DNA from 4 places in the Bradyrhizobium sp. LCT2 genome. Region 2 is predicted to be linked to each of the others. Evidence: riboswitches for the same ligand, from Rfam matches in the RefSeq annotation. Region 2 holds a riboswitch; each other region holds the start of a gene.
What was found. Region 2 has a riboswitch for cobalamin ahead of EI171_RS10510 (ribonucleotide-diphosphate reductase subunit beta). Riboswitches for the same ligand answer to the same signal wherever they lie in the genome.
Positions count from the first base shown of each region.

Region 1: another riboswitch for cobalamin. It lies ahead of EI171_RS23940 (TonB-dependent receptor); the one in region 2 lies ahead of EI171_RS10510 (ribonucleotide-diphosphate reductase subunit beta).
Region 3: another riboswitch for cobalamin. It lies ahead of EI171_RS31615 (energy-coupling factor ABC transporter permease); the one in region 2 lies ahead of EI171_RS10510 (ribonucleotide-diphosphate reductase subunit beta).
Region 4: another riboswitch for cobalamin. It lies ahead of EI171_RS31595 (TonB-dependent siderophore receptor); the one in region 2 lies ahead of EI171_RS10510 (ribonucleotide-diphosphate reductase subunit beta).

Region 1 is NZ_CP034432.1:4,956,719-4,964,493, reverse strand. Features, by position in the region: gene EI171_RS23945 (hypothetical protein) at 823-1,404, opposite strand; gene EI171_RS23940 (TonB-dependent receptor) at 1,479-3,710, opposite strand; cobalamin riboswitch at 3,824-4,038, opposite strand; gene EI171_RS23935 (hypothetical protein) at 4,104-4,325, opposite strand; gene EI171_RS23930 (hypothetical protein) at 4,413-4,670, opposite strand; gene EI171_RS23925 (hypothetical protein) at 4,810-5,022, opposite strand; gene EI171_RS44850 (hypothetical protein) at 5,178-5,354, opposite strand; gene EI171_RS23920 (adenylate/guanylate cyclase domain-containing protein) at 5,459-7,195, opposite strand; gene EI171_RS23915 (lytic transglycosylase domain-containing protein) at 7,522-7,775, shown strand, end outside.
Region 2 is NZ_CP034432.1:2,085,789-2,093,563, forward strand. Features, by position in the region: gene EI171_RS10495 (DUF1521 domain-containing protein) at 1-838, shown strand, start outside; gene EI171_RS45475 (hypothetical protein) at 1,538-2,245, opposite strand; gene EI171_RS10505 (hypothetical protein) at 2,533-3,486, shown strand; cobalamin riboswitch at 3,818-4,090, shown strand; gene EI171_RS10510 (ribonucleotide-diphosphate reductase subunit beta) at 4,075-5,031, shown strand; gene EI171_RS45480 (hypothetical protein) at 5,634-6,368, opposite strand; gene EI171_RS10520 (secretin N-terminal domain-containing protein) at 6,810-7,493, opposite strand; gene EI171_RS10525 (nodulation protein NolB) at 7,685-7,775, shown strand, end outside.
Region 3 is NZ_CP034432.1:6,611,499-6,619,273, forward strand. Features, by position in the region: gene cobT (nicotinate-nucleotide--dimethylbenzimidazole phosphoribosyltransferase) at 1-102, opposite strand, end outside; gene cobF (precorrin-6A synthase (deacetylating)) at 113-862, opposite strand; gene EI171_RS31615 (energy-coupling factor ABC transporter permease) at 909-1,586, opposite strand; cobalamin riboswitch at 1,623-1,834, opposite strand; gene cobA (uroporphyrinogen-III C-methyltransferase) at 1,889-2,620, opposite strand; gene EI171_RS31625 (cobyrinate a,c-diamide synthase) at 2,617-3,927, opposite strand; gene cobM (precorrin-4 C(11)-methyltransferase) at 3,927-4,709, opposite strand; gene EI171_RS31635 (cobalamin biosynthesis protein) at 4,706-5,074, opposite strand; gene cbiE (precorrin-6y C5,15-methyltransferase (decarboxylating) subunit CbiE) at 5,071-6,252, opposite strand; gene EI171_RS31645 (cobalt-precorrin-6A reductase) at 6,251-6,997, shown strand; gene cobJ (precorrin-3B C(17)-methyltransferase) at 6,973-7,707, opposite strand; gene EI171_RS31655 (precorrin-2 C(20)-methyltransferase) at 7,704-7,775, opposite strand, start outside.
Region 4 is NZ_CP034432.1:6,603,118-6,610,892, forward strand. Features, by position in the region: gene EI171_RS31580 (MFS transporter) at 1-1,178, shown strand, start outside; gene EI171_RS31585 (amidase) at 1,159-2,526, shown strand; gene EI171_RS31590 (PepSY domain-containing protein) at 2,682-4,103, opposite strand; gene EI171_RS31595 (TonB-dependent siderophore receptor) at 4,116-6,464, opposite strand; cobalamin riboswitch at 6,577-6,779, opposite strand; gene EI171_RS31600 (histidine phosphatase family protein) at 6,852-7,424, shown strand; gene cobT (nicotinate-nucleotide--dimethylbenzimidazole phosphoribosyltransferase) at 7,431-7,775, opposite strand, start outside.

The DNA.
Region 1 (7,775 bases), 2.9 Mb from region 2:
CTTTCCGCTGACGGATTCTGGATTGCCTCGCTGCGCTCGCAATGACGAGCGAGATGCATCGGCGTCATCCTCCAACTCGCATCGTAAATCGCAGACACGCCTTCGCATCCTCGCGGCGGATTTCGCCCGAGCTTTGCTTGATCGCTCCACCCTCTCAATCGAGAGGGCGCAGGGAAGGCCGGGTGCCCGACGGCACCCGCGGTCTGCTGCGCGAAAAGCACACGCAGGAAGAACCGCACAGCAGCATACAGGTGTAGCCAATCACTCGGCCTTCCCTGCGCAGTGGTTGGACGGCTTATGCCGTGCTCTCCCGGGAGCCGAGTTCGTTCTGGCCTCCCTCACTCTCGCGAAAGTCGCCGACATCGCGCCGGTTGACGCGACTGCCGCATCCGCAAGAGCTTGACCGTAGCAACGACGGCCAGGACCACACGGTTTTGCCGTACGCACGGCCCGCCATTTCGCCGCAGTTTTCCCAGCCCTGTCGACGGAGCCGGAAACTTACAGGCGAGACGAACCTGACAGCGTCGCTCATCCAGCACGAAGTCCTGGGCTCACGGAGAGCAATCCGCCCTGCCCTTAACTCTCGCGCCCGACGCTGCCGCGTCCACCGCAAGCCCGGCTCGCGAAACGTGACGACACAAGATCGCCCCTCAAGGTTGAGCCGGGATGGGCGACACATACGACAAATCCGAATTTCGGCAAAGTGGAATATTTTTGCGCAAGCGGATTGACCGACCGCGGGGGTGTTTTGCCCGTCGGGCAACGCAAGATCTCGTAGCCCGGATTTCACTGCGCTCCCATCCGGGGCTTTCAGAGGGCCGCTCAGGCCGACATCGCGCCCTTGCGCCCGAACGGATCGACCAGGCGGACGATCTCGCAGGCGGCGACGAGGCCGGCGAGCCAGACGGCGCCGGCCAGTCCAATCCGCGCCACGATGGCCGCGGTGAAGGCGCCCTCTCCGCCGAGGACCGGCGTCGCAGCGAGCAGCACGAGCTCATAGGCCGCGTAGGCGAGGACGAATGTGATCGCCAGCATCAGGGGCGTGCGGCCGTGCGCCAGCACACGGAGCACGGCGGACGAGGCCGCGGTCGCGACGAGTGCAGCAGCGCCAATGACAAAGCCCCAGGCGATCGTGCTGCCGGCAACGGGATAGTGCAGCACGCCGAAGCCGATGCTCTGGTTCACGAGCCACGCGCCGCTGACGACGAGCAGTGCCGGCCGCAGCGGCAACATCGCGGCCGCGACGACCGCGAAGGCCGCAAAGGGCGTTGCGCAGGCGAGCGCAAGACTTGCGAGCGCGCATGACACCGCCAGCAGCGCAAAGCAGAACATCGGTGCAAGGCGCGGCGCGACCGGATGGAGCCGGAAACGGTCGGCGTGAGGCGGCAGGATGCTGAGAGCCATGGGTGATCTCCTTCTTTTCGAATTCTAGTCCATTCGGGGGCCTATGACAGCCCCCGTCGCGATCAGAGCCTTGATCAGAAATTGGCGCCGGCCTTGAGCAGATAGGTGCGGCCGGGCAGCGGATAGGCACTGAAGCGGCCGTCCGTAAAGGTGCTTGCGATCGCATAGTCGTAGTAGAGCGCGTTCAGCACGTTGTTGACGCTCAAAGACCAGAAGTAGCGCTCGTACTGACCGCTGAGCTTGAGGTCGATCGTGCCATTGGCTGGGATCGGCCGCTGTGTTCCCGCCTGGTCATTGTCCATGCGCCGCTCGCTCCAGAAGCGCGCGGTGGCGTCGAGCACCACATAGTTCTGCCAGATGTTCCAAGTGACGCCTGCACTCGCGGTGTAGCGCGACACCAGCGGCACGTCGTTGCCGGCCCAGACGCCCTCGCGAAACACGGCCCTTGTATAGGCCATGCCGGAGCGCAGGAGCAGAGAGTCGTTGACGCGATAGGACAGACTGGTCTCCGAGCCGTAACGGCGGGTCGGATCGAGATTGGTGTTGTAGAACAGGACCGGGTTGAAATGGATCTCATTGGCGAGGTCCATCAGATAGAGACTGCTCTGCAATTGCAGCCCGCCTCCCTTGATGCGCAGCCCGCCCTCGACATCCTGCGAGGTCTGGGTCTTGAGCCGGAAGGTCTGCGGCAGCGGATTGAAGAAGGGGTCGAATGAAGGGCCCGATGACACTCGCTCGTCGACGTCAGGCGTGCGGAACGCGCGCGCAGCGCGGCCGAACAGCGAGACCATGTCGTTGAGGCGATGCTCGGCACCGAGATGCAGAGCGTACTGGGTCTCGTCGCTCCTGAGCGGGAGCGCGCCCATGTCGGTGTTGAACGGAGCTGCGGCGTCAAAATGATCGCGCGCCGAGAGACTGACGTTCTGCACCCGCACGCCATAGGAGACGTCCGTCGCCGGCGCCACACCCAATGCGTGCTGAAAATAGCCCGCAACCGTCTGCTGCCTGAGATCGTAATTGTGCCAGGGCGCGAGCCCCTGGCCGGCGCCGCGGTTCTGCTGAAAGCTCGCATCGTAATAATCGAGGCCGGTCAGCAGTTGCGACGGCATCCCCAGCAGCAAGCCCTTCACGCTGAGCCGCGGCGTGATCGACCATGTCGTCAGATCGGCATCGACATAGGTGGACGTGAACAACGCGGGAACCGGCGCTGGGCCGGAGAAGAACGCGCTCTGCTGCTTCTTGTCGCGCACGCCGCTGTCCACGATCAGATCGACGCCGTTGAGCAGGGTCTTCGTGAAGCCGGCTGTCGCGCTGAAGCCCTGCTGGTTGGCGTAGTTGAAGGGTGTGCTGGTGCCCCGTCGGTTGGTCGCGAGCTCGTCGACGCCGATGGACGGATCGACGGTGCGGCCGCCCGGCAATCGCAGCTCCTGATTGTCGCCGGTAACGGTGACGAAAGCAGTCAGGCCTGATGTCGTATAGTTCAGGTTGCCGACGCCATTCTCCTGGAGAAGGCGATTGTTGTCGCGGTAGCCGTCTGTCTTGACGGCATTGCCGTAGAACGAGGTCGACCACGGACCGGAATTGAGCGACGTCGAGACATTGCCAAGCCTGGTGTCGAACGAGCCGAAGCCGGCCTCGATGCGCGCGGCAACGGGCGGCCCGCCGACGCCGTTCCTGGTGACGATGTTGATCACGCCGCCGACCGCATTGTCCCCATAGAGCACCGCGCCGGCATTGCCGCGCGTGATCTCGATACGCTCAATGGAATTGAGCGGGACAGTGGAGAGGTCCACCTGCGCGATGTCGATGTCGTTCAGCCGCCGTCCGTTGATCAGCACCAGCGAATTGGCAGTGGCAGACGCGCCGAAGCCGCGCAGGTCGACGCTGGTCTTCGCGCCGATCTGGCCGCCATAGAGCGTCGTGATCTGGGCACCCGGGACTTGCGTCGCGATGATCTCGGCAAGCGTCTGCGAGGGCGCATGTGCGATATCCGCGGCCGTGATGACGGTTGTGACGGCCCCGACGATGCCTCCGTTGCCGGCGACCGCCTCGCCGGCGGAGCCGGACGAGCCGGCGCCATTGCCTGCCGGCGCTTCGCTCGGGGCTCGCCGCCTCGCCGTATCGCCATCGCCGATCGCCCTGGCGCGCGTGCGGTTCTGATCGTCGGGCCTGGTCACTTCGACCGGCGGCAGCTGCTCGGCGGCGGCTTGCTGCGCGAAAGCTGCGGGGAGATCGATCGCATGGAGGAAAACGGCAGCAACGATGCCGGCGCGAAGGCGCCTGGCGGCAGAGACAATACGGGACACAGTTGTAACCTCGGCATGACGTCAGTGGCACGTCACAGCGAACGAGGCTTTACGGCGGAGCAATCGATTGCTCCGGTGAAGCTAATGCCTGTACTCCCCGACCGACATCTTCGCGTGTGACCACGGCTGACGGCAGGTCTCCTGGCTCGCGGGTCGTTACCTTACGTCGCCTTCCCAGGACCGAGATTCCCAGTGGCATATGACGAAAGATTCACCGCTTACAGTTGCGGGGGCAGCCGTGGCGTTGGGACAATCCCGGCGTTGGGACAATCTCGCACCACGTTCCCTTTTGATCTCCGTGCGGAGAACCGTCACCGATCAATCTACGAGGCGGCCGTACGGAGAGTCAATCGACCGGTTGAACGATGAGCTGCAAACGCGAGGCAAACACAATCAGTCAGGCTTCCGCACCGCGCGCGTCGTGACCACCGCCCGCTCTCCGGCATCGACAAGCTGGCCGATGCCGGTTCGGCCCGCGAGCGCGCAGCGGACGATGTTCTCGGCGACCGACCTGCGGAACCCATGATCCTCGCCCCTGGGCCGATTGCGGCAAATCCGATCCAGCGCCAGCTTCATGTTGATCCGTGTACGGGTGTCGAAATGCGCGCTGATCATTCGCCCGGCCTCGATACGTGATGTTGGGGCGGAAACGTCCGACGATCGCCCGGGTTCCGACACGGGATCGCGCAATAGAGCGGCCGCCTACGCCCGCCCTCTCTGGCGCTGTGCCTGAGCCCAGGCCACCGTGACGTCGCGCGGCGGGATGTCGATGCGCCGGATCGGCGTCAATTCGCCCGAGGCGGAGATGATCGCGGTCTCCTCGCGGCGACAGCGCGGACACACGAAGCGGACCTCGCTCGGGGACGTCGACCAGCTCGAGCGTTTGACGTTGGCCGCCATCGGCCACGCGTCGCACTGCGAGCACGACACCAGAAACCGGCCGGGATCGAGCATACCCATTCCATCCGACTCCGCGTCCTGCCTGCTCCTACCAATGATTATGTCAGGTGAATCGTTCCGGTGCCCCGACACCGTCAACCCCTCAATGCCCAAGGGGCCCGGCGATCCGGCCCTCAGGCTTTTGCAAACCGCTGGCCGATCAGTGCGCGCCCTTGAGCGTGCAGGACGTGGTGCAGGTGACCGTGTTGCCATGGTCGCACGCCTTGCAGGCGGCCACGCACTGGTTCATGTCGCGGGGGTTGTAGGAGCTGTAGTTCCGCACCGGGCAGGCTGCGGTCGAGCCGGTGATGTCCTGTTCCTGGTTGCAGGCCGCTGTCATGAGCGCGAGGATGAGGACCGCAAGCAGACGCATGGGATTGCCCCGAAAAAGCACCGGCAAAGCAACATCAGCGAGACACGCTGCATTGCAGCGAGTCCCGGCATTCCCACTGCGAGCCATCGCGAATCGCGACGCTCGCTCCCGTCAAAGGATGCGTGCCAAATGTTAAGAACGGATTGCAGCCGCCTTCAGGCCGCAGCGCTGGTCGCGACCGCAGCCCGCGTCTCGCGCGCAAGCTGATAATAGTGCTCGGCGAGCTTGAGATAGAATTCGCGCTTGGTGCTGTCGGTGGCGAGCTTGGCGATCAGCTCGCATTCGGCCGTGAGCGTCTCGAACCGTTCCAGCCTGTCCTCAAGTTCTGTCATCGGCGTGTCCCCATCAAACGCCTCAAGGACGATCACCTAAGCCTGGGAAATAGGTCACGGCGAACATCGTTATCGAGTAGAAACAATTTTTCCCGCGCGGCGGCTTACTTCTGCTCCAGCCGCCAGGCACCGTCCCACCTCTCGTCCGGCGGATTGACCTCGAACTGCGCGATGCGGGCGAGCAGCGCGCGCGAGGGACCGTCGCCGGGGACGGCTTCGAGCGCCGCGTTGAAGGCGGCGCGGGCCTCGTCGAAGCGGCGGGCGCGATAGGCGGCAAGACCTTCGGCATAGAGCGTGCGCAAGCCGTCCTGCGCGGCGGTGAGCACGCCGGCCCTCGCCATCACCTCGAAGATCGCCTGCGGCGCGCTCTGGCCGGCGACCGCGAGACGATCGATCTCGCGCAATTCGAGGCGCTCACCGACCGCATCCGCCGTCGCCTGCGAGATCAGGATGCGGGTGCCGTAGACCTTGTTGACGGCCTCGAGCCGCGAAGCGAGGTTTACGGCATCGCCCATCACGGTGAAGCTCATCATCAGCTCGGAGCCGATGCTGCCGGTGAGGACCTCGCCGGTGGCGATGCCGATGCGCAGGTCGCAGGGCACGGGCATGGCGCGGATGCCGAGCAGATCGGGCAATTGCTTCTGCAGCGCGGGCACCTGGTCGGCCATGTCGATGGCGGCACAGCCGGCAAGGAGTGCCGGCTCATCCTCCTCGATGAAGGGCGGGCCCCAATAGGCCATGATGGCATCGCCGATATATTTGTCGATGACGCCGCGATTGCTCCTGATCGGGGCCGACATCACCGTAAAATAGTGGTTCATCACCTTTACGAGGCCGCGCGGGGTCATGCCCTCACTCATCGAGGTGAAGCCACTCATGTCGCAGAACATGATGGTCATCACCCGGCGCTGGCCGTCGATGGCGACCTCGGGCCGTTCGATCAGGCCCTGCACCACCTTGGGATCGATGTAGCGGCCAAACGTCTCGCGGATGCGCTCGTTGTGGCGCAACTGCTCGATCATGCGGTTGAAGGCGGCCGCGAGCTCGCCGATCTCGTCCTGGGTCGAGACGGCGATGGTCTTGTCGAACCGCCCGGCCTCGACCTCGCGGGTGCCGGCCAGCAACAGCCGCACCGGCCGCGTGATGCCGCCGGACACCAGCAGCGCGAAGGCAAATCCGACGATCGCGGCGAGCAGGGTCACGATGCCCGACACGATGATGGCCTGGCGCTGGTGGCTCATCACCTGCGATGTCGAAGCGAAGACCTGTGTCAGCATGTCGGCGCGGATCGCATCAAACTTCCGATTGAACTGGTCGCGGATGGCGTCGATATGCTCCAGCGTACTGCGGGCTTCTGCCATCTGCTTGGCGTCGACCTGCTTGAGCAGCTTTGCGTGGTCCTCGTTCAGGTCGCGGCGCAGCTCGGTGACGGCAGTCTCGATGCGGATCTCGATCCGCGCCAGCGCGGCATTGTCGGACGGCGTCCTCGGGTCGTCGATGATCGCGTTGATGAGCTTGCGTGCGCCCTCGGCCTCCTCCTCGATCTTGCGGTCCGCTTCCTCGAACTCGCGCAGGCGCGCCGCATAGGCCTCCTCGTCCGAGGACGCCTGCATCTTCATCATGACCATGCGCCGCAGCGCCACCGACCGCTCCAGCGAGCGGATATTGGCGCGCGCCAGATCGCCATAAGCCGGGATGTAGCGGTTGGTCAGCTCGTCCAGGAGGACGCCGACCTGGCTCGACATCACCATCGACAGGATCGAGGTGACCAGCATCAGGACGATCAATCCGAGGGCGATGCCGACGATCTTGCGTCGGATCGACTGGTTGAAAATCGGCATAGGTGCGGGGCAAAGGCTGAAAGGACGGGTCAGGGAACTCAATACACCGGATTTCAGCCCGGGAATACGCGCAATCTGGCCCTTCACGGCGCCCTGGACCGTGCGCAACCGTCGCCGGAGCCTTATTCGTTAACAAAGGTTAAAGGGGCCTATTCTATTCCCCGTTGCAAGAGTTCCCGCCTTCCATCCGTATTTTGCCGCATTGTTGCGACAGCGTGACAAATGCGAAACGATGCCGTGGCATCGTTTTCGGCGTCACTTTGATTCTCGAGCCGCATGTCGTCGCGGACTTTGGTTTGTACTGGTTTCGCAGGGGGGACCACGGAATGAACCAGTGCCTACGCTCGCTCGCGTGTGTCGTTGCCGTGGCCGCCTTGGCTCTCCTTCCGACGGAGCTGGCGGCGAAAAGCAGTCACAAACCGTCCGCGTCGAAGAAGACGCATGAGGCGAAAGCCGGCAAGCAGCGCCACGCCGCGGCGAAATCGCGCCATGGCAAGCACGCCGAGGCGAAGCGCAAGCCGAAGAAGCAGGACGACGAGCCGTCAGACAAGCCGGCAGCGCCGCCGCTGACCGGCGACCT
Region 2 (7,775 bases):
GGTGACGCAGTCCAATGCTGGAATGACCCTTGATGAGTTGACAGCCGATGGTGCTCAGACAATCTATGAGAGCGGCCAGGGTTGGGTCGATGGCGCCGGACGCGCGGTAAATCAGGCGAGTATCAATGCGGGTGAACGGGGGCGCGGACCGGGCAACTACCAGTATGCAAGTCCGCCGTCAGGCTGTGCGAGCCCCGTCTTCTTCGTTCCGCCTCCGCCGCCGCCCCTCGCGATGGTACCGGTTGCGGTCGCTCCGACTCCTGGGCAGTCGCCTCAGTCGGCGCCAGTTTGGTCGCATGAGGTGAAGGACGGCAAGGCGACGATTAACCTTGGTGATAAGTATACGATCACGGCCGATGAGAAAGACGGCACCTGGACCGTTCGCAACAATCAGACCGGCCATGTCACGAAGATCCACGGCGATCCTCACGTCGATGCGAATGGCGACGGCAAGGATGACTTCGACTTCAAGAAAGGCATGAGCTTCGAGCTCGATGACGGCACAAAGATTACCGTAGACACGGTCGATTTTGGTAAAGGCAAAACCATTTCCTCAAAGCTGACCATCACCAACGGCGACAATGCGATGGTTGTCGAGGGACTCGGTGATGATAAGGATGGAAAGAACAATCTGAAGGTGACCCAATCCAATGCCGGCCGAACCCTTGATCAGCTGACATCTGATGGAGCTCAGACAATCCACGAGCAAAATCAGGGATGGGTTGACAACTCCGGACGCAGGGTGACGCAGTCGGTCATCGACCACAATGAGAACCCGGACGCGCCGCCGGATTTCAAGACCATGATGCGGGAAATGATGTTGCGGCGGGTTGCGTGAGGCCGAGTCCATCAATTGGACAAATTGTGAAGCGGGCGGCGCTAGCGCCCGCTTCTCATGTTCGGCGAGCGACGATGAGAATAGCAGGTGCTGCCGCCTATGAATCCAGAATCGCTGCTCGCGTCCGACGATCGCGCAGTCAAAGCTTTGGCCCCAACCGGGCCAACAGCAGCCCGTGACGGCAGGACAAAGTACTGGCAACATCTTCCAATGCTGTGGCGAAGGCGCACGAGTTGCATACGCAGGAGAGCCCTCACGCTCTGAGCGCCAACGATGCTGGCCCTCAGGAAAAGTCCTTGAGATCTCTCTAGCAGACAGGTTCGCGGTCAGCCGCGGATCTGAACAAGGACAGCCTGGCGAGCGCAATCGATCCTCGAATGAGGGAAATGTTGCACGGCTTGCGTGCTATCGTTCATTACCCCTTGCTGAGAGCGCTCGTATCGTCATTCTTGGGCGGGATAGCAAGGAGCTTGCCGGTGGAGCTTCGGCCTTGCTGTGCAGGTCTGCCGCTGCGGAAGACCAAAAGTCGCAGCAGCGTTTGCCGAGAGAGCCGGGTGCACACCGATTTGTGGACCCGCTCGGCAAGCCATTTGGAGCATCGCTGAAGGCGCGTCTGGCTTGCTGCAGGTACCAAGTCCCACTTGCTTCGTCCAATCGGGCTCGTTTTAAACAGCGGGCCCGATGTATCCCCATCCCGCCTCACCCCTCATCCAGCTCGCTCATGGCATCATCCATATCCGACTGGGAGTCGCTTATGACTTGCGTGGCGACGGAAACGAGCGCCTTCTCGAAAGCTTGCTGCAACAATGCCGCAGGCGACCGGTTGCCGCCGTTCGCCGCGGTGTCGGGGTCTGCGCCAGCCTCTGGCCTTGTCGCTGCGATATCGGCGGCGCCTGCGTCCATGTCGTAACACTCACATAGCGGCGTCGCCGCGAGATGACCTGCTCTCTGATAGCAGGGGCAGCTTGCGAGAAGCTGACGAAGATCGCGTCTCTGATAAATTCTGCGATCACTGATGTTGAGTTGATTTGCCTCGTGGAATGTCGATGTGCAAAGGACTGTGCTGGCACGACACGAAAGGTGGATCGGCTGGGCATCTGTCAGCGAAAAGACCGTCCGGGGGCAAGCCCTTGGTGAGCGAATATTAAATTCCGGCTTGGCGAAATTCTGTTGCATCATAAAAGTCGCCACGTTCAACCGCCGCGATGCGGTCCAGCAGGCAATCGAAGGACAGATCTCCCAAGCCAACTGTCCATGGCAAGATGCAGCAGATGTGACGAAATCGACCTCGCGCTTGCCGTTCTTGTTCGCGGTTCTGAATGTCAAGCACCTAGATTGCGAAGACGCGGCGCGGCTGATCTTGATTCTTTCTAACCCTGCAGAACGATTTTTCCGGCGCGTGCGCAAGCGTATCACGTTGATGGGGCTACGAAAGCCTGCGCGCTTAGCCCGTAATTATCACAGTCGCTGCCGTTCGAAGTTCAATAGGTCTTCGAGCTCCCACAAAAGTGCCGCGACTCTGAGGATCGCTTTTGGCGCCAATTTGTCTTCTCGTACGCTGCAATAAGGAGGCCCGCCCTCTGTCTCACGATGCGAGCCAAAAAAAGACGCGATGGGGTTGCACCTCGCCAAACTTCTGGGATAGGTCGTCAAGTACTTGGAAGTAGCAGCCGGCGACCGGGTTGCAAAATGAGATGGGAGACATTTGGGTGCGAACAGAGTTTTCGTGTATCAATCGGTCTAAAGCGATCTTTGATGACATTTATGCTTTGGATGATCCAAGGGCATACTTCTCTGTCCTGGGCGACTTGGATTATATGATCCCGGACGTGGCTGAGCCGGTCGTGCGACAAATTCTGGCAGCGAAAGCTTCCGCAACCGGTCTTAAGCCTGTCGTTCTTGATATTGGATGTTCATACGGCATCAACGCAGCAGTGCATCGCTTTCCACTGACCTTCGGGGGCCTGCGTCACCGCTACGCTCGGCGCGAAATGAGGGCGATCAGTTCTGAGACACTGGTGCGCCTCGATCGCAATTTTTATGCGGCTTGGCCCGATGTCGGGTTGGCGCGGTTTATCGGCTTGGACGTGTCGGCGCCGGCGATTAGCTATGCAACAAACGTTGGCCTCCTGGACCAGGGCATTGTCGCTGACCTTGAAAAAGACGCGCTATCGACAGACAGCGCGCAAATTCTCCGCTCTGCGGATGTTATCATGTCGACGGGTTGCATCGGCTATATTACCGAGAAGACGTTCAGAAAAATTCTCGATGCGACCGAGAGATGTCCATGGATCATCTCCTTCGTGCTACGAATGTTTCCATTTGAGTCTTTGGCCTCGACCTTCGCGAACCGTGGCCTTGTGACGGAACGTCTTTACGGCGCGACATTTATCCAGCGCCGCTTTCGCGATGCTGAAGAGTTTGAAGGTTGTTTGGCCAGCTTGGCGGCTCTTGGCGTTGATGCGACCGGCCTTGAATCAGAAGGGCTGTTTCACGCCGATCTGATCTTGTCTCGCCCTGAGGCCGATGCGCGCGCCACTCCTCTGGAAAACATTGTCACGGTCGCCAGCGGCAGGGGGCGGCCGATCGGCCCCCGTTACGTTCATGTTGAAGGCACCGAGGGCTTGCAGGTCGCGCTAGAGCCATGACAGGTCAGAAGCCGCTACGCTGCGCGCCAGCCCCGTTCTGGGCTGGATCAGGAGGTCGAGAACGAAGCCATTCTGGCCAACAGAGCGCCGCAGCCGATGATATTTCGGAGGGATGGACCTCTGGCTCGACCATGCGCAAGCCGAAGTAAAAACCAGGAATATAGCCCACGCGGGACCGATCACTTTCGAGCGGGAGGCTATAGCGCGAGCGATAAACGTGCTGGTGTTCTAGTTCTCGGCCGCTCCATTCGTTAGCTTGACGGTGTCCTTTTGCCCTCGGGAGCTTGATCTCCCGCAACGGAAGGCTTGACGAATCTCGTCGGGTGCCGCCTAGATGTGGATCTGTCTCGGTCTTCTGTCCTTTATTTTGTGGGACCGAAGCTAAGAGGGAACCCGGTGCGCCGAACGGCTGCTCCGGGGCTGCCCCCGCAACTGTGAGCGGCGATCGGTTCATGTCAGTGATCGATCTCTCGTCAGTCGATCCACGCTCGCTGATCGGCAAGGGACGGGTCGGCCTCCTCGACTCGACCGGCACCTATGACGTCGATCGCTTACGACTTCTGGAAGCGGCAGCAGCAGACCCATCGGATGGGCGAGGAGGTGCCGCTCGGCGCCGATCTCAAGGACTGGGCGTCGGACCGCGTCACCGCCAACGAGCGCGCGCTGCTCGCCCAGATATTCTTCACTCAGTCGGACATCGAGGTCGGCGACAACTATCTCAAGCGCTACATCCCGATCTTCCAACCGCTCACCGTGCAGATGATGATGGCGACGTTCACCAACATGGAGACCGTCCACATTGACGGTTATGCGCTGCTGCTCAAGACACTCGGCATGCCCAAGACCGAGTTCGAGGCATTCCGCGACTATGCGCAGATGCGCGCCAAAGCGGACTACATGCACGAGTTCGGCGTCCATACCGTGGCTGACGTCGCTCGCACCCTTGCGATGTTCGGCGCCTTCACAGAAGGCATGGCGTTGTTCGCGAGCTTTGCCATGCTGCTCAATTTTCCGCGCCACAACAAGATGAATGGCATGGGACAGATCGTAAGCTGGTCTGTGCGCGACGAGAGTCTCCACTGCGAAGGGATCATCAAGCTATTTCACGAATGGCACCGCGAAACCGGCGTGGTGACGCGCTCCGTCCGTAACGACATCATCGACGTCGCCAAGACCATGGTGAAGCTGGAGGAGAACTTCGTTGATCTCGCCTTCGGCCTCGGCAAAATCGAGGGCATGCGGGCTGAGCAGATCCACGCTTATGTCCGCTATGTCGCGGATTGGCGACTGACCCAGCTCGGAATTACCCCGGTCTTCGGCTTCTTCGAGGCCAGAGAGAGCGGGTTTACCCAGCTCCGGCCGCATCCGTTGCCACGGCTGGTCGAGATCCTGAATGGGGTCGAGCACGCCAATTTCTTCGAACAGCGCGCTACGGAGTACTCCAAGGGGCGAGCCGCGGCAGCTGGGATGGCGAAGAGGGGGGTGGGCGGCTTTCGGCCGTATGCAGGACGACCGCAACAGCGTTTTGTTGGAGCGCGATCCTGATAATGCTCGTACTTTCGCAGAAGTCCGCTGATGCTTGCGGAGCAAAGCTCGACCAGTGACATTAATCCAGCCTACCGAAGCTGTGATAGTTGACCCATGAGGGCGAGCCGTTGCAGTCACGCCAATACTATCAATCGCTCGCGTCCTTGCATTGTGGGTGCTCACGTCTGCCAACAGGGCAGGACAAGCGGCAGGCGGGGCAAGCAGTTCGAATGTTGGACCTGCGCGGTCAGAACGCGCCTATCCTATTTCAGAACGCACTCTCACCTTTGTCGTCGAGGACATGACCGTCCCGCGATCTTCTAGAATCCCCGCGGGATGTCGCTGGACGCGCTATACCGACTTTGTCCTCTTTAGCGCCAGCGCGTTTGTTTCTAGCGCGTCCATATGAACAATGATCTCATCCATATCGAACTTTGGCTTAATCGGGTCGGTCGGCCTTTGATTGGACGCTGCCGTGACCATTGCAATTCTGAAATGTCCCTCAAAGAGGAGCTTGGCCGCGGAATAGCCGCCGGCCCGATCGCCTTCATCAGGTGCTCGTCGGCAAGGTCGCTCTGTCGGCCCTCGAAGATGACCCTGCCGTGGCTCGGCTACAGCCGCTAGTGAATGGGCGGATCTTCCGGGTCTGCAGGTCGGTCTTCCTCCATACCTTCGGGCCAAAGAGTCGGGTCTAGCGACGGTGTGAGACGAATGAAGCCCTCTTCTCTCCATTCGGCTGTGTGAGGCACGCCGAGCATGGTGAAAACCTGCGTTGGGTCGTGCTTGCTCGGCTTCAATCCGCTGCGCTCCAGCATGTCGATTTGAGCGCCTGTGGCTGGTTGACCAGCGAACACCCAGTAATCCTTGGCGAGATGTCCGTTCAGCATACGGAACTCGGAAAGCTCTGGCGGTGCAGCTTCGGGAGGCCCAGCTTGAGGCGGTCCCGCTTGCAATGGCGGGGCGTGAGAGGGGCCGGCGTGCGATGGTTCAGGCCGCAATGGGGCGACGCACGATGGTCCGGCATGCGATGGCTCTGCCTCCGATGCCTCCACGTGCGGTTGCTCGGAATGCGACGGGTCGACTTCCACATTCTGCCATATCAGATCTTGATCGAAACCAGGATGTTCCTCGATGGCCTGAGCGATGGTTTGCTGCGAGAGATGTTGCGGGAGGTTTTCCGGCTCTGGCTCGGCATCGGCCGCAGGGGGCGTATACAGATCATCCTGCCAACCCAAGTCTGGCAAATAGCGGAGCGCTAAATCCAGGTATGGCGCATAGGGCTGCCCAGCATCCAGATATGGAGAATAGGGATGGCCAGCGTCCAGATATGGCGAATAAGCCTCGCCCTGCAGCACTGGAGGAGCAGCTCCATCTGGCGGAGCACTAGCCTGTGTGTTGCTGAGCTGCCGCTCAAAGCCGGTGGTGTCCGTCGTCGGTCGCGGTGTGTCGGGCTCTGGGCTCGTAGTCGCCGAGCCGACTGCATTGAAATCCACCCCGTTCCTCCTTTCAAATGATGGAGCACTTCGAGCTATGCAAAATCTCCCCCGTACTAGCTCCGAAGCACGTGCTCGAAGGCTCGCATTGCTAAGGCCTCGCGCTACGTTTAAAGATGGCGCTAAGCACCTTCCGCTCGAGCATCCCGTGCCTAATGCATACATCCGCGGCTGTCTCCATGAGCTGGCCGTCTAGACATCGCGCGCTCATGCTAGGCACCTTTAGCTTTCGAGAAGCGGACGATCTGATGGATTTAAGCCAAGGCCAGTTCGCCAAATCGCTCGGAGACACATCATCAAGTGTCACTTCAGGCCTGGACCGGCTTCGCGCACGACGCCATCCTGGTGCGGAGTGTCGGAAGAATAATGACCTTCCGGTCGTCCGTCCCGAACGACCGTGCTCGAGGAGCCGCGAAACAACATCAAAACCGACTCGCGTTGTGGCCTTTCGGCCGCGACGGGATCCCGCCGGGCCTGCGCCTCCGCCACAAGGCCCTTGAGGGTCTGGTCCACCAGCGCAACAAAGCGCGGTGGGCCAGAAGCCAGGACGAGGCCTTCTCCCGGAGCCGGTTTCACGATAAAGCGCTCATCGGAGATGTTGAGCGCATCGAGCGCGGTCTTGAACGCATCGAAGCTGATCGGGTTCAACACAATCAGCCGGCTTTGCGCCTCGTGGGCAGCGGAGACGTAAAGGACGAGCCCGTCGTAGTACCATTGAAGATTGTAGAGGGCTGTCAAACGATCGAGGAACTCTCGCGGCGGAAGGTCCGGCATTCGTCCGCGAATTCTGCCCCTTACCTCGGCGCTGACATTGACCCTGATATTGAGATTGTTGCCGAACTCCTGAAGCGCCGCAGAAAGATCCTGATCGAGAACGGTGTAGCTATAAAGGGGCGAGGGTAGTGAAAGTGATGCGCCAAACGCCCGCATTATTCCGAGATAGACGAAAACCCCGACATATATAGCTCTCTTCAAAATTTGCACCATCTTAGATCGCATGAGCATTCCCAGACGCCTTCCACTCAGAATAACACTGGAGTTTCATTCCAACTTGGAAGTCAAACGTGATCTTTAGATGACGCAATCAGCGGCATCTTCGTCAGGTTTTCGTCAGCTCGCTAATCTATGACCTTGATCCGCTTATCGGTCAAAACGCCTGGTCACATCACGCGAGAACAATGACTCCTTCCATGATGTTAGGCGCAACGCCGATCTCTTCCAATGCAGTTGGCTGTCTTCCCAATGCCTGCTCGCCGGCAGCTCCTGGCG
Region 3 (7,775 bases), 4.5 Mb from region 2:
CGCGCCGGTCGGCTTCGTCAGTTGCGCCTGCCGCACGATCGCCGCGTCGCGATGGACCGCGGAGACTTCGGGGCACTTATGGTAGACCCATTCGGGGAGCATGCTGCCTCGCTTACGGCCTGCGCTTGAGGATGTAGCAGTCCATGATCCAGCCGTGCCGCTCGCGCGCCTCCTGCCGCAGCGCGGCGATGCGCGGGCCCACCTCGGCCAGCGCGCCGGACATGATGATCTGATCGGGCATGCCGAGATAGGCGCCCCACCAGATCTGGAGCCCGACCGGATCGAGCGACTGAAACGCCGTGCCGCCATCGAGCATCACGACCACGGTGTCTGCGCTTACCGGCCAGCCGCCTTCACGCAAGCGGCGGCCTGTCGTGACCAGAAAGGGCTCGCCGATGTCGTTCAGCGGCAGCGCATGCGCCGCGCACAACGCCTGGATCGACGTGATACCGGGGATGACCTCGATTGTCGGCAAGGGATCGAGCCGGCGCGCAATGCGCAGCGAGGAATCGTAGAGCGAAGGATCGCCCCAGATCAGCAGCGCGACCCTGCCGTTACCTCCGAGATGGCTCGAGATTGTCTGCGACCATTTCGCGGCAACCGCATCGTGCCAATCGTCCACGCCCTTGCGGTAGTCCGCCTCGCCTACGTCGCGCACGGGAAGATCGAACTCGGCGATACGCGTGTTGTCGCTGGTCAGCACATCCGCGCAGATCGTCCGCCTGAGATCGGCGAGATCGGACTTTGCGCTCCCCTTGCGCGGGATCAGGATGAGATCGGCCGCGTTGATGGCGCGGGTCGCGGCGTGCGTGAGCTGCTCGGGATCGCCGCAACCGATGCCTATCAGGGAGAGCGTGAGCATCATATTCGCGAAGGGCGGCCATGACGGCCGCCCTTTCGCTTGTCTCTCAGGCCGCGTTGTGCAGGCGCGGGGTGACGAGGCCGGGCGCGGTGACGCCGCGTAGCGACTTCGCCAGCGCCAGCACGGCGAGATCGGCCAGCGGCTCGATCACGATGACGAGCGCATAGGAGACCGCGAAGGTCGCGATGTTGACGAGGTTGGTCATAGCAAAACCGGAGCCATAGAGCGCCCAGAACGCCACCCAGCCGATGACGCCGGCCTGATAGGTCGTCGAAAGCGCCAGCGCCTGGCGATACCTGAGATCGACATAGGCGGTGTTGCGGGCAATGATCCGCGTGGCGATCGCCTGGATCGCGAACAGCGGCACCAGCAGCGTGGTGACGTTCATGCCGTATTGCGGCAGGTCGGCCGGCTCGAAGAAGACGCCCTGGAACAGCAGGCCGAGCGCGAGGCCGAAGGCCGCGGGGGCAGCACCGAACAGCAGGAACAAGGTCGAGCCGAGGATGAAGTGCACCTCGGACACGCCGACCGGGAAGTGCGGCAGGATCTCGAAGAAGGTAAAGACGAGGCCGGTGGTGGCGAGGGTCCGCGCCGCGAACGACGTGATGCCCTGTTCGCGCACGGTCTCGACCGCGAGCTTCAGCGCAACGCCGCCTGCGGCGATGCCGGTTGCGTAACTCAACACGAGCTTGGCGCCCGTCACGATCCCGGGTTCGATATGCATGGCTCAGTCCTTTCCTGCCGTCACACCCGACGGCCTTGGCCTCAAAACATGCACGGCCGGTCTCCTGGCTCGCGGTTCACTGGGGATCTCCGGCCTTCCCGGACCTTGCGATCCAGTGGCGGTTCGGAGCCCCTCACCGCTTACAGTCGCGGGGGCGGCTGGGGTTTTGGGCGCCGCAACTGGGTCCGCCCATCCCCATTCCCGATTATGCTCCGGCGCTTTGCGCCACCTCGAGCACCATGCTTGTCCTGTGTGCCCCTTTCGCGCAGCCTGCGTCAAGGGCCGAACGGCGGCGGTCGCCGTCATGACGGGTATTCTCCCGCCAGTGCGCCGAACAGGATCACGGCGGCCGTCGAGGCAGCCCCGCCCCGCGCAAGCTGCTCGGCAAGCTCGGCAATCGTGGTGCGGACCAGCCGCTCGTCGGGGCGGCCGAGGGATTCGGCGAACAGCGCCGGGGTGGTCGGCGCGAGGCCGTGCGCGATCAATTTTGCGGCCAGCGCCGGAAAGGTGCGGCGGCCCATATAGACTACGGTAGTCGCCTCCGGATCGGCCAGTGCCGCCCAGTTCAGGTTCTGCGGCAGCTCGCCGGTGACGTCGGCTCCGGTCACGAACTGCACCCGGCGCGAGGTGTGGCGCCGCGTCAGGGGGATGCCGGCTTGCGCAGCGGCCACGCAGGCCGAAGTGACGCCGGGAACGATCTCGTAGCCGATGCCGGCCTCGCGCAGCGTTTCGAGCTCCTCCTCGAGCCGGCCGAAGATGCCGGCATCACCGGACTTCAATCGCACCACGCGCGCGCCGGTCGCGGCATAGTCGACCAGCAGGCGGTTGACGTGATGCTGCTTGGTCGAGGGCCGCCCGGCGCGCTTCCCGACCGCAACGAGATTGGCGCCGGGACGGGCGAGATCGAGAATCGCGCCGGACGCGAGGTCGTCATAAAGCACGACATCGGCCTCGCGCAGCCGCGCGGCACCCTTGAGCGTGAGAAGCTCGGGGTCGCCGGGACCGGCGGAGATGAAGGAGACAAAACCGCTCACCGGTCCTCCGCGATCAGATGGAAGAACGTGCCGGTGGCATTGCCTCGGCGCGACCCGGTCTCGGCGATGACCGCACCGGTCGCGTCGTGCACGACCGCGAGCGGCGTGTCGGGCTGGGCGGCAATCGTCGAATAGTGGAATTCGTGGCCGCGCAGGCGCGCGCCGGGGCTATGTCCCGGCATCGGTGCGGCGAGTTCGGCGAGACGATATCCCAGATGCATGCGGCGTTTGGCAAAGCTCGTCTCCAGGCCGAGCAGGCCCGCCATCTCATGGCGGACACCGTCGGCGTCGGTCAAAGCGGTTCCGAGCACCATATAGCCTCCGCATTCACCGTGCACCGGTCGTGTCTCGGCGAAGGCGCGCAAGCCGCTGCGAAAGCGCGCGTTGGCGGCGATCTTCCCGGCATGAAGCTCGGGATAGCCGCCGGGCAGCCAGCAGACATCGGCGCTTGCGTCGGGCGCCTCATCGGCAAGCGGCGAGAAGTTCGAGATGTCGGCACCCGCCGCGCGCCAGGCTTCCAGCATATGCGGATAGACGAAGGAGAATGCCGCATCGCGGGCAAGCGCAATGCGCTGCCCGGGCGGCGTCACGTTCAACCCATTCGCAGCCGGTTGCGGCGCCCAGGCGGCCGCCGATTGCAGCACCGCATCGAGATCGACATGCTCGGCGACGAAACGCGCGGCCTCGTCGATCAGCTTTCCGATCTCCGCCTGCTCCTCGGCCTGCACCAGGCCGAGATGCCGCTTCGGCAGGCTGATCTCGGCATGGCGCGGCAGCGCGCCGAACACGGCGATACCGGCGTCGTCAAGCGCGCGCCGTACGAGGTCTTCATGGCGCGGGCTGGCGACGCGATTGAGCACGACGCCGGCAAGGCGCACGCCCGGGCGGTAGTCGCGAAGGCCCGCAGCGATCGCCGCCGCCGTCTGCGCCTGTCCCGAGGGATCTATCACCAGCAGCACCGGCCAACCCAGCATCTCCGCAATGTCGGCGGTGGCGCCTGTGCCGGAGACGCCACGCGCGGCGACGCCGTCGAACAGACCCATCGAGCCCTCGGCAAGCACGACATCGGCGTCGGCGCCGCGGCCGACGAGATGCGCGATTCCCCCGCGATCCATCGCCCAGCTATCGACGTTGACGGAAGCGCGGCCCGTCGCAGCGGCATGGAAGGCGGGATCAATATAGTCGGGCCCGCTCTTGAAGCACTGCACGTTCAGTCCGCGATTGCGCCAGGCGCGCGCGAGCGCCAGCGTCAGCGTCGTCTTGCCGACACCGGAGGCGGGCGCGGAGATGACGAGCCCCGCCGGCATCAGGAGGCCTCCGGAAAGCGCGGCTCGGCGCCGACCGGCCGATAGCGGCGGTCGTAGTCGGCGGCATAGAGGCGGCTCTCGTCGAAATCCGCGGCGCCAAGCGTCTTGCCGACCAGAATGAGCGCGGTGCGTTCCATCTCGGTGCCGACGGCGGCATCGAGCGTCGCAAGCGTGGCGCGGACGATGCACTGGTCCGGCCAGCTCGCGCGCCAGACGATGGCGACCGGGCAATCCGCGCCGTAGTGAGGCAGCAGCTCCGCAATCACCTGGTCGAGCAGATGGATCGACAGATGGATGGCGAGTGTCGCACCGGTCGCAGCGAAGGCGGCGAGCTTCTCCCCTTCGGGCATCGCACTGGCGCGGCCCGGCGTGCGCGTCAGCACCACGGTCTGAGCGAGCCCCGGCAAAGTCAGCTCCACCTCGAGTGCCGCGGCGGCGGCCGAGAAAGACGGAACGCCGGGCGTCACGGTGAAGGGAATGTCGAGCGCACGGAGACGGCGGAGCTGCTCGCCCATCGCCGACCAGATCGAGAGATCTCCGGAATGCAGGCGCGCGACGTCCTTGCCGTCCGCATGCGCGGCGGCGATCTCGGCGATGATCTCGTCAAGCGACAACGGCGCGGTGTTGACGATCCGCGCATCCGGCGGGCAATGCGCCAGCACGCCCTCAGGCACCAGCGAGCCGGCATAGAGGCAGACCGGACAGGCGGCGATCAGGTCGCGTCCGCGCAACGTCAGCAGATCGGGAGCACCCGGCCCGGCGCCGATGAAATGCACCGTCATGCACCGTCTCCTTCCGCGATCGCGGCCGTCGCGGTACGGTCCTGCGAGACCACCCGCGTCGCAATCAATCGCGCGCGAGGGCCGGCCGCGGCGAGCGCCGCGGCTTCGGCGACCGATCCGGTCCCGAACTTTTCCGCGATGAGCCTGGACTGCGTCGGCGTGTCGATGCCGGCCAGCACCTCGGGCGACACCGCCCTGATCGGCACACCGCATTCGCGCGCGAGCTGCTGCAGCGCTTCTGCATCGGCCTTGTCGCTGACGGTCGCCACCGCCGCAAGGCCTTCAGCGCCGCCCGCTGCCAGCAGCGCCTCACGCAACGAGGCCAGCGTGACGTCCTGCCTGAATCCGAGCCCGGCGACCTTCATCGGACCGCACTCCACTGCACCACGGGACGCGCCGCCTCCCAGGATCGGTAGCGGCCGAGCGGGCCGGCATGGGCGATCTCGACCCGCATCAACTCGCCGCCGTGGCGCTGGTGCAGTTCGCCAAGCAGCGCTTCCGTTTCCAGCGTCACCGCATGCGCAACGAGCCGTGTGCCTGCCCCGATGCGCGACCAGATGGCATCGAACATCGCGCTATCGAGACCGCCGCCGAAGAAGACCGCATCCGGCGCGTCCAGCCCGGCGAGAGCTTCGGGCGCACGGCCCGTGACAACAGCGATCCGATGCGCCAATCCGAACGCCGCCGCATTGCTGCGGATATTCGCGGCGCGATCTTCGCGCATCTCGATTGCCGTCGCCGTCCCGCCGCAAAGCGCCCACTCGACCGAGATCGAACCCGATCCGGCGCCGATATCCCACAACCGTTCGCCCGGGCGCGGTGCCAGCGCCGAAATCGCGAGCGCACGCACCGGCCGCTTGGTGATCTGGCCGTCATGAGCGAAGAGATCGTCGGGAAGTCCTGCGCTGCGAGGAATGCCCCGAGCTCCCTTCGCCTCCACGGCCACCGCGACCAGGTTTCCGGCGAGATCGCCAGTAAAACCATCGGCACGATGTTCCGCAATGCTTTCGCGTGGCCCGCCGAGCGCGGCGAGAGTCCAGAATGCCGAGGCGCCCCATCCGCGCTCGCTCAGCCATTTTGCAAGGTCGCCTGCGGCCTTGCCGTCACGCACGAGGCAAATGATGCGCGCGCCAGGCGCAAGGTGTGGCACGAGGCGCTCGAAGGGCGCGGCGTGGAGACCGAGGCAGACGACGGATTCAAGACGCCAGCCGAGCCGCGCAGCGGCGAGCGAGAATGTCGACGGCGCCGAATGTGCGACCCACTCACCCGCCTCAAGCTTGTCGGCAAGGCTTGCGCCGGCGCCGTGCCAGAACGGATCGCCGGAGGCCAGCACCGCGGTCGGCCGGCCGCGGCGGCTGAGCACGACCTCCGCATCGAACGGCACCGGCCACGGATGGCCGCGCCCGGTCACACCGGCAAGCGCGAGATGACGCTCACCACCGAAGACGGTTTCGGCCTCACGCAGCGCCTTTCGGCTTGCGTCCGACAGCCCGGCAAGGCCATCTTCGCCGATACCGATGATGGTCAGCCAGGGATCAGCCATGACACGCGCCCTCATTCTGGGCGGAACGAGCGATGCGAGCCAGCTTGCGGCGGAGATCGCGCGCGCCGGCATGGATGCCGTCTATTCCTATGGCGGCCGCACCCGTGCGCCTGCCGACCAGCCGCTGCCGACCCGCATCGGCGGCTTCGGCGGCGTGAGCGGGCTCGCCGATTACATTCGCCGTGAAGGCATCACGCATGTGATCGACGCGACGCATCCTTTCGCTGCGGAGATGAGCCGCAACGCCGTCGCGGCATGCGCGGAAACCGGCACGCCGTTGATCGCGCTCGAACGCACCCCCTGGGCTAAAACACCCGGTGACAACTGGATCGAGGTCGGCGACGTCGATGCAGCGGTCGCCGCTCTGCCCGAGTCGCCGGCAAACGTGTTCCTCGCCATCGGCCGCCAGCACATCGCGCCGTTCGGGAATAAACCGCAGCACGCCTACACACTGCGCTTCGTCGATCCGCCCGAAGCGCCGCTGCCCTTCCCGGCTGACGTGATCGTGTCGCGCGGACCGTTCACGCTTGATGGCGAGCTGGAGATGCTGCGTACGCGCGGCGTCATATGGATCGTCGCCCGCAATTCCGGCGGCGATGGCGCGCGCGCCAAGATCGACGCGGCCCGCACGCTCGGCCTGCCCGTGATCATGATCGCGCGGCCGGAGTTGCCCGAGCGCCAGCGGGTCGAGAGCGTGGCCGAGATCATGCAGTGGCTTGGTCATCGCACCTGCCTCGGCGCATAGATCCAGCGGCCGACACGGCGCGTCTGCGAGTTGCCGACGATCACCAGCGTTCGCATGTCGGCCATCTCGGGCCGCGCCGCGTTGAGCGTGACGGTCTCGAGCGTCTCGTCGGATGCGCTGATCGCGCGCGCGAAGATCACGAGCCGCTCGCCGCAGCCGGCGTCCTTCAGCACGGCCAGCGCGCGGCCAAATCCTTCCGGCCGGCTCGCCGAACGCGGATTGTACAGAGCGATCGCGAAATCCGCTTCCGCGGCCAGCCGCAGGCGCTTCTCGATCAGCGCCCATGGCTTGAGATTGTCGGAGAGATTGATCGCGCAGAAATCATGGCCGAGCGGCGCGCCGGCACGCGCGGCCGCCGCCAGCATCGCAGTGATGCCGGGCAGCACGCGGATCGGGAGCTCGCGATATTGCGGCGCCTGCTCGAGCGCCTCGAACACGGCCGATGCCATCGCGAAGACGCCAGGATCGCCGGAGGAGACGACGACGACCTGCCCGCCTTCGGCGGCCAGGCGCAGCGCCTCGCTCGCTCGCGCGAGCTCCTCGCGGTTGTCGGATGGATGCAGCGTGAGCCCCGGTCGCGGCGGCACGCGCGCGACATAGGGCGCATAGCCCAGAATATCGGTGGCGGAGCCCAGCGCGGCGGAGACCTCGGGCGTCACCAGCGCGTCACTGCCCGGGCCGAGGCCCGCGATGGTCAGCGTGCCCGTCATTCGGCGGCGTCCAGATGCCGGCCCTTGCCGTGCACGAGCACGATCGCAAAATAGGGACAGTCGGCGGC
Region 4 (7,775 bases), 4.5 Mb from region 2:
CCATCCGGCCAGCACCCGCGTTGCTGCCGGCCCTGGGGGCGATGACCGCGCTTCAGGCCCTCGTCGCGCTCGCCTTGTTCGCGCCCGGCGTGGTCGCGCCCCGCGCCCATATCGAGGTCTGGCAGCTCTCGATGTTCTCCTGCGCGGTGTTCGCCGTCGGTATCCCCGCCTCGTTCTGGGGCGGCGGCTTCATCGCGCGGGTTGGTTCGCTGCGGATCGCGAGCCTCTGCGCGGCGGCCATCGTCGTCAGCATGGCACTGGCTTCGCTCGGATCGAGCGCCGCCCTGCTCGCCGCGGGCCTCTGCCTCGGCCTTGCCATGGGCCCCGAGACGCCGGCAAGCGCAGCGCTGCTGGCGCGGCTGGTGACCGCCGAGCGCCGCGCCTTCGTCTTCTCGGTGCGCCAGACCGGCAACCAGATCGGCGCGGTCTGCGGCTCGCTGGCCCTGCCCGCGATCGCCATCGCGTTCGGGCCGGCCTGGTGCTATGCGGCCGTTGCTGCCCTGGCGCTGTTCGCGATCGCGCTGTTCGAGTGGCTGCGGCCGGCCTACGCCGGCAAGCTCGTCCCGCCCCCAAAGCTCGATCTGCGCGCGCGGCTGGCACTGGTGACCGCGGACCGGCGGATCGCGATGCTGGCGCTGGCATCGATGCCGTTCAGCGCGATGCAGGTGTCGCTCAACACCGTCTTCGTCACGCTCGGCACCCGCGAGCTTGGTCTCAGCCATATCGAGGCCGGCATGGCGCTCGCCTGCGCGCAAGCCGGCGGCCTCGTCGGCCGGCTCGGCTGGGGCTACGTCGCCATGCGCCTCGACGCCCCCCGCGCCGTGCTCATCGTCATCGGCCTCGGCATGGCCTTCTGCGCCGCGCTGCTCGGCCTCGACGGCGGATCGCTCAGCCGCACCTGGCAGTTCGCAGTTGCGGCGCTGTTCGGCCTGACGGCGTCGGGCTGGAACGGCGTCTTCATCGCCGAGATCGCGCGCCTCGCCCCGCAGGACCGGATCGGCGAGACCACCGGCGCGGTGCTGACCGCGTCCTATGCGGGCCTACTGGCGGCGCCGGCCGTGGTGTCGATCCTGGACGGTGTGGCCGGCCTTGGCGCGGCGTTCTTCGCCTTGGCCTGTCTTGCCCTCTGCGGCACATTGGCGCTGATGTGGGGAGGCCATGACAAAACCGACGCATAGTGCGCGCGAGATCGCAGCCGCCGTCACCGCCGGGCGGATGACCGCCGTCGACACGGCGAAGGCCGCCCTTGGCCGCATAGACGCCGCCAAGGCCTTGAACGCAGTGGTCACGACCGATCCCGCACGCACGCTGGCCGACGCGGCGGCGGTCGACGATCGCCTGCGTGCCGGCGAGACAATGCCGCTGGCCGGCGTCCCCATCCTCGTCAAGGACAACATCTGGGCCAGCGGCTGGCGCATCACGCAGGGCTCGCGCCTGTTCGCCGATTTCATCGCGCCACAGGATGCAATTGCGATCGAGCGCCTGCGCAAGGCCGGCGCGGTCATCGTCGGCATTGGCGCAACCTCCGAATTCGCCAGCAAGGGCGTCACGACATCGCCGCTGTTCGGCCCGACGCGACATCCCCTCGATCCCGCGTTGACGCCGGGCGGCTCCTCTGGTGGACCCGCCACCGCCGTCGCAGCCGGCCTCGTGCCCCTCGCGATCGGCACCGATGCGGGCGGCTCGAGCCGCAGGCCGCCGGCCCATGTGGGCGTCGCCGGCTTCAAGCCGTCCTACGGCGCGATCCCTTATGGACCCGGCTTCGCCGAGCCGTTCTTCGGTCTGTCGGTCATCGCGCCGATCGCCGCCGACGTCGCCGACATCGCGCTGGCCTTCGAGGCCATGGCCGGTGTCGATGCGCGCGATCCGGATGCAGCCGGCATTGCGCAAGAAGCCGAGGACATCGCCGGCCTTCGCATCGCCTTCTCACCGCGGCTCGGGCTCGACGTTGCGGTCGATGACGTTGTCGCCAACGGGCTCGTTTCCGCAGTCGCGCGTCTCTCCGCCGCAGGCCTCAGCATCGCGCTGCGCGATCCCACCTGGCCGGCGGGTGCGACGGAAGAGGCCCTCATGCCGCTTCAGCACGCTGGCCTTGCCGCGCTCCATGGAGACGCTTTTCGCAAGGACCCGACTGTCTTCGACCCTGACATCGCCAGGCAGATCGAGCGAGGGCTGTCCTGGTCAGGCGCGGACGTCGCGGGTGCGCTGGTCGCGAGCGCCGCGATCGCCAATGCCTTCGCGGCCTTCTTCGCCGAGGTCGATCTGCTGCTGACGCCGACAGTCCCCTGCGTCGCCTGGCCGTTCACCCAGCTCGGACCCGACATGATCGGCGGCCGTGCAGCGAGCCCGCGCGCGCATGCGGTGTTCACGCCGTTCGTCAATCACGCCCGCCTGCCGGCGATCTCGCTTCCATGCGGCACCGACTCCCGCGGGCTTCCATTCGGCCTCCAGATCATCGCCCGGCGCGGCCAGGACCGCACGCTGCTGCGCGCCGCGCGGCATATCGAGGCGCAGTTGCAGGCGTAGCTTTGCGAGATCGCGACGATTTCGGAATAGTCGCAATATACCCCTGTTTTGCCCGACGGGTCAAATCGCGCCGATGCCTGCGTAAGCCGTTGATTCCACTATCACCGGCTACTGTGCATGGGGTTGTTTTCGCACTTTTTGTTTGATCGGGCGTCCTAGCTGGCGAAAGACAGACGCAACCGCCGCCAGCCGATGACAATGCCGGTGATGGAGAACACCAGTCCGAGCGCGCAGAGGCCGACGATCAGGACATCGCGCAAACGCGGATGCGCCTGCAGGACTGGAAAATCTAGCGTGTGCAGCGCGCCGTAGAACCAGCGATAGGCTCGCCGCGACGCATCCAGCCTTTGCAGCACGCGGCCATCGGCGCTGTCGATATCAAACCAGAGGCCGCCGCAGCGGGAACGGTAGACGGATGCACCGGGAACGACGGACTGCGCGGGATAATCGTCGCTATCCGCGAGAATAGACGGCGCATTGCAGGCCGTCGCAAGCCTCGTCACCATGCTCCCGATCACCCGCGCACTGACGACCGGCGCCTCCTCACTGTCGGGCCCAACCACAACCTGTTTCTCGAGACCAATCCGCTCGCGTCGATAGAGGCTGCCGTCAACGGCAAACCATTCGACCTCTCGGGCCGAGGGCGATATTCGCTTCCGTTCCGCCGATGGGGCGGTCGTCCAGTCCGGCGATGCATCGATCACGCCGGCTTCGGCCGGGGTCAGCAGCCCTCGCGAGAACAGCCGGCCGTGATCCATGGAGAGCCATCCACTGAAGATCCACGTCAGCACGAAGACGGTCGCCACGAGGCCGATGATATGATGAAGGGCGTGCCAGCCGCGATAAGGCGAGGAGATCCTGTATCCTCGCATCCTGGACCGCACGATTCCGAGCACTGCACCCAGCATGGCTGCAATCAGCGCCAACAGCGACAGCGTCCAGACCACGCTGTCCCACAGCGCCCAGTTGCTTCTCAGGACCGTCGGGTAGATCCAGTGCAGGACGCTTCCGACGAGATTCCAGCCGCGCTCGCTTCGCGTCGTATCCAGCACGACCTCGCTCGTGCGCGACGAGACGTAGACCTCCGTTCCGGCGGCATCGCCGAGGGCCACGCGAAACAAGGGCCGGTGACGATCAAAGCCGTTCGGCACGCTCCACTGGTCGTAGTCCGCCTGCGCAACGACAGCCGCATGCGCGGCATCGAGCCCGCGCTGGCGCGCATGAGCCCGCGCGATGGCGAGCGCGGCCTCGGGCGACCGCACCGATGCATCCTGCCCGTCTGTCGCGCGAACCGCGCGAAGGTGCGAGGACCCCGACACGACATAGACCGGCCCATCGCTCCGCTGAATCAGGCGCAGGCGCGTAGCATCGGCGATGCCGCTCGCGGCCACGGCATCGGCAACGCCGATCCTCACCTCCGTACGATCCACCGGCGCGAGACCGGCAATCCGCTCTGCTTCCGTCAGCGATGGAAACGGAACGAAGTGCATCACGATTCCCGTCGCGAACCACATCGCGAACAGCAGGCAGAACGCGATCCCGAGCCAGCGATGCAGCAGGACGATCGCGCCCATCATGTGGTCAGCGCCCTACCATTTGAATGCGGCCGAGAGTTCATAGGTTCGCGGCGCGCCCAGCAAGATCTGGTCGGGATAGAACGGATCGCCCCATATCGCGTAGCGCTTGTCGGCGATGTTGCGCACGCGGAAGGTCAGGCGAGCCTGATCGACCGCGTTGAATACCGTCTTGGGAATGTCGACGAAGGCATAGACGTCGGCGACGGTATACGCCTTCATCGTCACCGTGTTGGCATCGGTATTGTAGCGGTCGCCGACATGACGGCCGGTGATGCCGACTTCAACCGGCCACGGCGTGAAGAAGCGGTACGAGGCGCCAGCATTGGCAACGATGCGCGGCACGTTCGGCGGCGTGTTGCCCGAGAACGATCCGCCGACGAAATTGTAGTCGGCATAGCGCGCATCGACATAAGCGATGTTGCCCCACAGCCGAAGGGGCTCGATCGGCCGCACCGAGGCGGCGAGCTCGACGCCCTTCGACTCCTGCCGTCCCGCAATATTGAGCGCCTGCCCGCCGGCCGCCGCATAGACGTTCTTGCGCAGGATGTCGTAGGCCGAGAACGACCACTCCGCCCGGTTGTCCCAGAACAGGTGCTTGACGCCGGTCTCGTAGGTCCGCGCGGTCGTGAGGTCCAGCGGCTGGGTCGGCAGCAGCAGGAAGATGTTGTTGGCGGAGATATCAGCGCCGGTCGCGTACTGGCTGAAGAAGGTGAGGCCCGGAACGGCCTCCCAGGTGTAGCCGATGCGTCCCGTCACCGGCGCCCAGTCCTTGGTGAACGGAAAGCCCGCGTTCACCAGACCGTTCTCGTCGGTCGAGTTGCGGTCGAGCCCGATATGCTCGACGCGCAGCCCGCCGATCAGCGCGAAGGTCCGCGTCAGCTTCAGCCGGTCCTCGAACGACAGCGCCTCGTTGTCGATGCGCGCGGTCTGCTGCTTGGTCGCGAGCAGTCCGTAATAGCCACGATCGAAATCGACCAGCGGAACATAGTCGTTCGGGAATTTCGCCGCGCCTGGCCTGACGAAGTCGAGATAGCTCGACGACAGCGTCGTGACCAGCCGGTTGTCGAAGCCTGCGATGTTCGTGTCCCAGATCAGGTCGGTGATATTGCCGACAAGGCGCTGGCTGTGCGCGACATAGAAGCGCTCGCGATACACTTGGTTTTTCGTGGAATCGAACGCCTCGATCTCGTTGTTGAACCACGACCGCTCCGCGCCGTAACCATAGGCCTGACTCTTCAGCGTCAGGTCCGGCGCCAGTTTCAGCTCGAAGCCGCCGCGCAACCAGACCTCTTGCGCTACGTTTCGGTTGTCGAGAACGTTGTAGTTGGTGTTGAAGGTGCGGTCGTCGATCGTGACGGCCCCGAGGTCGGTCCTGTTGAAGTAGGTGCCGGAAACAATCCCCGTCGTCGCATGCGAGCCGCTGAAAGCGATCGGCACCAGCGGCGCGCCCCAATAGGCCTTCCCGCGATCCTCGCGGTACTCGATCGCACCCCAGACCTTGAGGCTGTCGGAGATGCGGTAGTTGAGCTGGCCGGACACGTCGAGCGTCTTGGTGTTGGTGTCGTCGACAAAGCCGTTGAGCGAGGAGCGGCTGATGTCGAAGCGGTAGTCGAGGCCCTGAACGTTGGTGCTGCCGCCCGAGCCGTAATGCGCGCGGAACGAGTTCAGGGAGTCGTACGAGAAGTCTGCCTCGTTGCGGATCGCTCCGGTGTGCGGCTGCTTGGTGACGAGGTTGATCGAGCCGCCGGCGGCGCCCTCGCCCGAGATCAGCGAGGCCGGGCCCTTCAGGAATTCGACGGCCTCCAGATTGGCGGTGTCCATGATCCGCGAGGTCATGTTCTGCGGGCCGATCTTGATGCCGTTGTAGAGCGTGTTGATCTGGCTGTTGGTGAAGCCGCGCATCGAGAAGCCCGCCGGCTCCCCCGGCGCGTCGCCGGAGGTGACGCCGACTGCGCCCTGCGCCACCTCGGACACGGTGCGATAGCCCTGCTCGCGCATGGTCTCGGCCGAGATCACCTCGACGGTCGCGGGCGTCTCGCGCACGGTGAGGCCGAGACGCGAGGCGCTCTCCGCCACCGCATTGCTGTTGAGCGGCGTTGGCGCCGCCGCGGCCGGTACGGCAGGCTTGGGCGCCGCCGATGCGGCCACTGGCCTGCGCGGCGTTGCGCGGCGCGCGCTCTGTGCGTCCCGGGCAGCCGGCTTGGCCGGCTTGCGGGACTGGGCGGGGGACACCTCGACAGGCGGCAGCGGTTCGCGGACCGGCTGCGCCAGCGCGGCGGGCAGATCGGCGACTGTAAACGACGTGAGAGCAGCAGAGGCGAGCAGGAATCGGCGCGATCGTACAATACGGATGGAAGACACAGCGGGACCTCGGTATGACGTCAGTGGCACGTCACAGCGAACGAGGTCTCACCCTGGGCTTGTCAGCCCTCCGATGAAGCCGAATGTCTGTACTCCCCGACCGACATCTTCGCGTGTGACCACGGCTGACGGCAGGTCTCCTGGCTCGCGGGTCGTCACCACTTCGTCGCCTTCCCGGGACCGAGGACCCAGTGGCTTCTGACGAAGGATTATCCGCTTACAGTTGCGGGGGCAGCCGCGGCATTGGGGAAACATCCCCGCACCGCATTCCCTTTTCATCCCCTCTCGGGGGAAACCGTCGCGAGCATCTAGGATTACGATCGAGACAGAGTCAATGTGGCAGTTGCGGCGTTATTGCCACAGCGACCAACTTCCTTGGAGATAGGCATGGAAGGCGAGACCTTCCTCTGGCTGATACGCCATGCACCCGTCGACGGCGTCGCGGGGACGATTCACGCGCAGGACGCGCCTGCCGATCTCGGCGATCGCGCGCAACTGGAAGCGTTGCGCCAGCGCCTGCCGTGGGACTCTGCGAGCTATGCCAGCCCGTCGCGGCGCACGGTCGAGACGGCGCGCGCATTGGGGCTCGAACCGGAGCTGATGGGCAACTTCAGCGAACAGGATTTCGGCGACTGGACCGGCCGGCGGCATGACGAACTCGCCGCAATGGGCGGCGAAGTCTACGCGCAATTCTGGAGCGACCCTGCGCACCTGAGACCACCGGGCGGCGAAAGCTTCGAAGATCAGGTCGCGCGCGTCCGCCTGGGCCTGTCGCGGATCGGAGCCGGCTCCGCAACGCTCGTCGTGCATTCCGGCACGATCCGCGCCGCACTGTGCATCGCGCTGGATCTTGCGCCGCAAGCTGCCCTGCGCTTCGTGATCGATCCGCTGTCACTCACCAGGATCGACCGGCTCGCGACCGGCTGGCGCGTCGTGTCGGTCAATCAGCGCGTGGTGTGAGCCCGATCAGGCCGGGCGATCCGGCACATTGGCCTGCGCGAACGTCGCCATGCCGTTGTGAAGCGCACAGGCCGATCGCACCAGCGGCAGCGCGATGGCGGCGCCCGATCCCTCGCCGAGCCTGAGATCGAGGCTGATCAGCGGCTGCACGTTCAGGGCGCGCAGCACCAGACGATGCCCCTGCTCCGCCGACTGGTGCGACGGCAAGAGGAACGGCTGGCACGACGGATTGAGGCGCACGGCCGCCAGCGCCGCGACCGACACGATGAAGCCATCGATCAATACGGGAATGCGGCGCTGCGCGGCCGCGATGATGGCGCCGCAGATGGCCGCGATCTCGAGGCCGCCGAC